Pseudobacter ginsenosidimutans: one gene and its partner. The protein of the gene in region 2 interacts with the protein of the main gene of each other region in a pairwise test. Links are inferred from orthologs where the notes say so. Each region holds a gene or a part of one and is shown on either strand. Other genes may lie near its edges. The genes, in order: ligA and leuS.

Region 1 (3,315 bases), 430 kb from region 2 along the record:
TTTTTAATGCGTCCCCAATTTTCACCGCTCTTGATACGATACATCGTCATTTCACTGACGCCGTATTTCTCAGCGAGCTTTTTGATGGTGAGTTTCCGGTTCTTGTCGGTAAGGGTTTTCTTAATAGCTTTCACCTGGCCGGCATTCAGTTTCAGTCCTTCTGTGCGGTTTGCCTGCACTTTCTTGTAGGCAATTTTCGCCGGACTGTTTTGCTGATGCTCGATCATTTGCTCAAGTGTAGCCCATCTCAGATTCTTCACATTGTTGTCGAGCTTGTTGTGATTGTCGTGAATCACATACTTCGCTTTCAGTGAAGCTTTTTTTAAGAAGAGCCGTGCAATTTCACGATGTATGTACAACGTGCCATTGTTGCCTGGACGGTGCAGATTGAGCGTTCTGTAACCAGTGGTCAGAGAACCCTGCAATAATTTTCCGTCTTCAACCACGTCTTCTGTATAGCTGGCTATGCGACCGTGAGATGACAGCGCATACTTTTTACGGAGGTGTTTCCAGCCCGGAAACTGAAGTGGTTTCCACACCTCGTTTGGAAGTTTTTTTATCATCGCCTTTTCCTTTTGGCTAAAGTTACAAAAAAAGAGCTGCGAATATCAAAAAACAATAATAAGATTCGATCAGCGGTTAACCATTTGCAGGAATTCCGCCTCTGTGATAATCTTAACAGTTGCTATCTTTTTGGCCTTTTCCAGCTTGGATCCTGCGTCTTCCCCCACTACCAGGTAACTGAGCTTGGAGCTAACGGACCCCAGTATCTTACCACCGTTAGTTTCCACCATCTCCTCAGCCTCACTGCGTTTCAGCGTTGGCAAGGTTCCCGTGAACAAGAACGTTAGTCCCGTCAGGTTGCCCTCCGCCGTTAGATTGCTCCTGTCATTTTTCAATTGCAATCCGAGACTTTCGAGCTTTTTCAGCATTTCCAAATTGTCCCAATTGTGGAAAAACTGGTACACGCTTCCGGCCACTTTCGGACCAATATCTTCCAAAGCCTGGAGGTCTTCCATTGAGAGGTCCGCCATCTCCGGCAGGTATTTGACGGCGTTAGCAAGTGTTTTTGCCGTTGTTTCCCCCACATGCCGGATACCCAGTGCATAGATCAGACGATGCAATGGCTGTGCCCTGGAGGCCTCGATAGCGGCTTGTAAATTGGAGATACTCTTCTCGCCAAACCCTTCCCTGGCGCTGATTTGAGCAAATGGCAGTTCATAAATGCCGGGAACATCGTGCAGGAATTTCAGTTCATAGAATTTACGGATAATGGCATCTCCAAGTCCCCTGATATCCATGGCATCCTTACTGGTGAAGTGAATGATGCGTTCCACCACTTGTGCCTCACAGTTAATATTGTTGCAGCGCCATACAGCTTCATCCACGGGCTTTACTAACGGGTCCCCGCATACGGGGCAATTGGTAGGGAACTCGATCCTCTTTTCCGATCCCGTTCTCAGTTCTGCCAGAGGTTTCACGATATAAGGGATCACATCTCCGGCCCTTTCCACCAGCACAGTATCTCCCAGCATGATGTCTTTCTCACGGATCACATCTTCATTGTGCAAAGACACGGAACTAACGGTAACACCACCAATTGCTACGGGATCGATCTTGGCCACAGGCGTGATACTGCCGGTGCGGCCTACCTGGTATTCAACGGAACGCAGCTTGCTGGTAGCCTGGCGCGCTTTGAATTTGAAGGCGATGGCCCAGCGCGGGTGGTGCGTGGTCATACCCAGCTGGTCCTGCATATCGATACTGTTCACTTTGATCACCATTCCATCGATCTCATAAGGGAGATCATCACGGTGAGCCTCATACTCGCGGCAATATGCTATCACATCTTCGATCCCCTTAAATACTTTTTTCTCTTTCATGGGACTGCGGAAACCCAGGTTCCACAGCATATTGAGGTTGCCGCTATGAGTGTGCAAAGATTCATCGAGCGTTTTACCAGGCAGCGTAGTGTAATAGCTGACGTGGTAGAGGAAGGCTTCGAGATTTCGTTTACCTACTTCCTTCGGGTCTTTGATGCGAAGTGTACCGGCAGCCGCGTTGCGGGGATTGGCCAGTGGCGGCAGGTTCTGCTCTATCAGTTGTTCATTGTATTTTTTGAAATTGTTCTTATTGATCAGCACTTCACCCCTGATCTCGATCTGCTGGATACCGTAATCCGAAAACTTTGCGGAGAGCGGCACAGAGCGGATCTGTTTGATATTGGTAGTGATGTCGTCACCAGCAACGCCATTGCCACGGGTGGCGCCGCGTTGCAGCAGATCATTCTCGTAGATCAGTGAAATGCTGGCCCCGTCGAACTTTGGCTCGATACAGTATTCAATGTTCTCCGATTTGGCCAGTTCGCGTACGCGGCGATCCCAGTCGCGCAGGTCTTCTTCATTATATGAATTGTCCAGGGAAAGCATCGGCACCAGGTGCGGTGCAGGCGGGAAGTCTTTGGTGAGGCCCTTGCTCACGCGTTGTGTGGGAGAATCTGAAGTGATCAGCTCCGGATGCGCCTGTTCCAGTTTTTCCAGCGATTTGAAAAGCTTATCGTATTCCTGGTCTGCCACCAGCGGGTCATTCAAAATATAGTACCGGTGCTCATGGAACTTTAGAACATCACGGAGATTGTCGATCTCTTTGGTGGTCACAGGATGCTTGTCGTCCTTCTTCAGCAGGCTCTCTGTCAACTGCTGCAATGCTTTTGTTTGATCTGGGGAGTACATATAAAATATAAGGTAAACAAAATTAGTTCAACAGCTTCGGATACAATCAGTCAACATAAAATTCAGTAACTTGGAAGTACTTCAGTAGTATCATAATTGGTTTACAAACCTTAACGGCGTTGGTTCAGCACTGATTTTCAGCTACAAGATTTTTTTGGAAGAATAAGAAATTAAACTAAATTGTGTACAATTTACACATTTTGTATTGTGTAGATTGTACGCAATTTCAACAAAAACTAAAAGAACGATTGTTTATGCCACATCGACTGCTTGTGGGGATCCTATCTCTGCTTCTGGCGCTACCCTCTGCTACATGGGCGCAAAACAAAACAATTACCGGTAAGGTTACGAATGAAAAAGACGGTGCCCCGCTTCCGGGCATTTCGGTTACACCCAAGGGTGGGTCCGGCGGAACCTCCACCTCTTCCGAGGGAACATTTTCCATTACAATTCCGGCTAATACCAACATCCTGGTGTTCAGTGGTGTGGGGTATGAGAGTGCGGATGTGAACATTGCTGATCAGCTGGTGGTGAATGTAAGTCTGAAACCATCTTCTGTGAACATGAATGAAGTGGTGGTGAT
Region 2 (3,708 bases):
CTGTATATCTTTCAAACTGAGGTGGCCGTATAAAGTGTAGAAGGCCATTCCATCCAGCTGATGTAACAGAACGAGTGTGGCGCCGTAATCTCCATCCGCTTTGTTATACGCGTAACTATGGACCATTCCTCCCATGAATGCATATACGGGAGTACCGGCTGGTCCCCAGATATCGATGCCCAGGTGAACAGTTCGCGGCTCATCCCCGGGCTTTTCCGCTGCAAAAAGCGGGGTTTGATATACTTTCCTGTTTTCCCTGTATCCTCCGATCGCAAATCGGCAACCCGCCTGCTCCAGCTGCTGGTTGATCCAGCCTGCGAAACGGTTGGTATCTGCCAATACCTCATCGGAGAGTGAGCGGTTTTGCTCACTCAGGTCAAGGGTCAGCAGCTTTTCTCCGGGTTCCATCTTCACCACAGGGTGGAAAGTGGATTGGTATTTCCGGATAATATTGCTGAAAGGGGAATCCATGGTACTGAAAGATAACGCTATATCACCACATTCACCATCTTTCCTTTTACGAAGATGATCTTCTTGTGGGGCTTGCCTTCCAGCCATTTCTGAACAATATCATTGGCGAGCACTACCTGCTCTACTTCCTGTTGGGAAGCTTCCAGGCTGAGCACGAGGGTGGTCCTCAGTTTTCCGTTGATAGAGATCGGATATTCCTTGCTGGTTTCAACAAGGTATTTCTCTTCAGCAACAGGATAAGCTGCATCCAGCACAGAGCCGGCATTGCCGAGCAGGTGCCAGAGCTCTTCGCTCACGTGCGGTGCATATGGAGTGAGAAGAATGATCAGTTTTTCCAGCGCTTCCTTTTTGGTGCATTTGAGATCATTGAGCTCATTCACGCAAACCATGAAGGCGCTTACTGCGGTGTTGAAGCTCCAGCGTTCCGTATCTTCTTCGATCTTCTTAATGGCTTTGTGGATCACTTTCCATTCTGCGTCGGTGGCTTTATCGTTCGTCCAAACCTGTCCTTTTGTTTCATCATAGAACAGGCGCCAGAATTTTTTGAGGAAACGGTGAACACCTTCAATGCCCTTTACGTCCCAGGGTTTGGATGCTTCCAATGGTCCGAGGAACATTTCGTACATGCGGAATGTATCGGCGCCGTATTTGGCAACTACCTGATCGGGATTGCTTACGTTGAAGTATGATTTGCTCATCTTCTCGATGGCAGCGCCACAGATGTATTTGCCATCTTCGAGAATGAAACTGGCATCAGCAAAATCCGGCGTCCATTTTTTGAATGCTTCGATATCTAACTCCAATCCATCAACGATATTGATATCTACGTGCAGCGGATCTGCTTCATACTGATCTTTCAAACCAGCAGAAACAAATTGATTGGTATTGCGAACGCGGTAAACGAATTTGGATTCAGCCGTGATCTTGCCCTGGTTGATCAGCTTTTTGAATGGCTCATCAAAACCGAGGTACCCGAGATCATGCAACACTTTCACCCAGAGGCGGGAGTAAAGCAAATGCGCCACTGCGTGCTCTGAGCCACCAACGTACACGTCTACCTGTCCCCAGTAATCCAGCGCTTTGCGATCAGCAAATACTTCAGTATTGTGAGGATCTGTATAGCGAAGGAAATACCAGGCCGCACCTGCGTGGGTAGGCATGGTGTTGGTATCGTGTTTTTCAGAATCGGAGATATTCACCCAGGATGGGATATTGGCCAGGGGGCCCTCTCCGGTTCCGGAAGGCTTGAAATCATCACTGGGCGGGAGTTCCAGGGGAAGATCCTTCGGATCCATTGCGTAGGGAATGTCGTTCTTGAAAACGATGGGGAAGGGTTCGCCCCAGTAACGCTGACGGCTCCAGCCGGCATCGCGCATTTTGAAATTCACCTGGCTTTTACCAATACCGAGCTCTTCCACTTTTTTCAATACCACTTCAATGGCATCGCGCATAACCATTCCGTTCAGGAAATCGGAATTTCCGAGAATGGCATCCTTGGTAGGATTGGCTTCTTTGCCATCATAGGCATCGCCGATGATATTGGTAATGGGGATATCGAAATGAACGGCAAATTTATGATCGCGCTCGTCGCCGCAGGGAACGGCCATGATGGCTCCCGTTCCGTATCCGGCGAGCACATACTCGGAGATCCAGACAGGGATCTCGCGGCCATTGAAAGGATTGATGGCATAAGCGCCGGTGAAGCAGCCGGTGATCTTTTTCACTTCGGCCATGCGCTCCACTTCTGAGCGGCTTTGCACATACTGAAGATATTCGTCCACTGCCTGCTGGCGGTCTGCAGCAGTGATCTCTTTCACCATTTCATGCTCGGGAGCCACTACCATGAAGTCCACACCAAAGATGGTATCAGGTCTTGTAGTGAACACCGTCATATCGGTGACTGTATTCTTTTCGCTCTTCAGTTTGAAATTGATCTCAGCGCCATAGCTCTTACCGATCCAGTTGCGCTGGATCTCTTTCATGGAGTCAGAGAAATCTACCACTTCAAGCCCCTGCAACAATCTTTCTGCATATTCTGTGATGCGCAGGTTCCACTGGCGCATTTTCTTCTTGATAACGGGGAAGCCACCACGATAGCTGACACCATTGATCACTTCATCGTTGGCGAGTACGGTACCGAGTGCTTCGCACCAGTTCACATCCGTATATGCGAGGTAGGCGAGGCGGTACTGCATGAGGATCTCACGCTGCGCCAGTTCGTCCCATTTCTTCCACTCTTCAGCGGTGAAGGTCTTGCTGCCGTTGGGGGCCTCATATTTGTTATTGGGAAATGAATGGATGGCATTCCCTTCTTTTTCAAAAGAAGCGATGAGTACTTCCAGCTTTTCCGCTTTATTGGATCGGCGGTTGTAGAAGCTTTCGAACAACTGGAGGAAGATCCACTGCGTCCACTTGTAGTAGGACGGGTCGCAGGTGCGGACTTCACGGCTCCAGTCGTAGCCGAACCCGATATTGTCGAGCTGGCGGCGGAATGTTTCGATATTGGCCCCGGTGCTCACGGCGGGATGGATGCCGCGTTCGATGGCATATTGTTCGGCAGGCAGACCAAAGGCGTCGTAGCCCATTGGGTGGAGTACATTAAAACCTTTCAGTCTTTTGTAGCGGGCATAGATATCGCTGGCCACATAACCGAGCGGGTGCCCTACGTGAAGGCCTGCTCCGCTTGGATAAGGGAACATGTCCAGCACATAGGCTTTGGGTTTTGTACTGTTGTTACTGGTCTTGTATGCGCCGGAAGCGATCCACTGCGCCTGCCATTTCTTTTCAATATCTCTGAAATTGTATTCCATGCCTTGTCCGTTACAGAACGGAAATTTTTATGTTTTATACAAAAGTTGAGGAAACGTTAAAAGCCTTTACCCTCAGAATTTTTCCGGCTTTTCAATCGTTAGAGGGGCATCAAAAATACGGATAATCCTGTTTAAACGGCCCAAATCTGCTATTTTTGCTCCACTACTAACCCATCAAAAATTTTATTTCATGGCTCAAATCGGTAAGGCTTCGGCCAAGCGTTCCAAGCCGTCATATTTTATGGCGATCCTCGGGGTAACCATTGTACTTTTTTTAGTTGGCATCTTCGGATGGCTTCTGCTGAATGCCAAACGGTATACAGAAGAACTGCGGGAAGGAGTGAAAGTACAGATCTATCTCCGGAACAATGTAACGCCCACCGATATTGAAGGATTAAAGACTTACCTGGCTGCACAGCCCTATACC

Evidence for each region.
Region 1: the proteins of leuS (region 2) and ligA interact in binary tests that used the Escherichia coli proteins (3 or more experiments, as listed by UniProt). The link is inferred for Pseudobacter ginsenosidimutans from one-to-one orthologs.

Annotation. Positions count from the first base shown.
Region 1 is NZ_CP042431.1:1,958,707-1,962,021, forward strand. Bases 183-3,169 are described here. They hold ligA (NAD-dependent DNA ligase LigA), read right to left. Parts: upstream 2,733-3,169; coding sequence 633-2,732; downstream 183-632. Other genes in these bases: FSB84_RS08060 (helix-turn-helix domain-containing protein), read right to left, coding at 183-539; FSB84_RS08070 (SusC/RagA family TonB-linked outer membrane protein), read left to right, coding at 2,987-3,169. Outside these bases: more of FSB84_RS08060, read right to left, coding at 1-182; more of FSB84_RS08070, read left to right, coding at 3,170-3,315. UniProt on the Escherichia coli protein: DNA ligase that catalyzes the formation of phosphodiester linkages between 5'-phosphoryl and 3'-hydroxyl groups in double-stranded DNA using NAD as a coenzyme and as the energy source for the reaction.
Region 2 is NZ_CP042431.1:2,391,389-2,395,096, reverse strand. What follows is about bases 289-3,668. They hold leuS (leucine--tRNA ligase), read right to left. Parts: upstream 3,282-3,668; coding sequence 489-3,281; downstream 289-488. Other genes in these bases: FSB84_RS09825 (cell division protein FtsX), read left to right, coding at 3,472-3,668; FSB84_RS09835 (peptidoglycan DD-metalloendopeptidase family protein), read right to left, coding at 289-471. Also shown: more of FSB84_RS09835, read right to left, coding at 1-288; more of FSB84_RS09825, read left to right, coding at 3,669-3,708.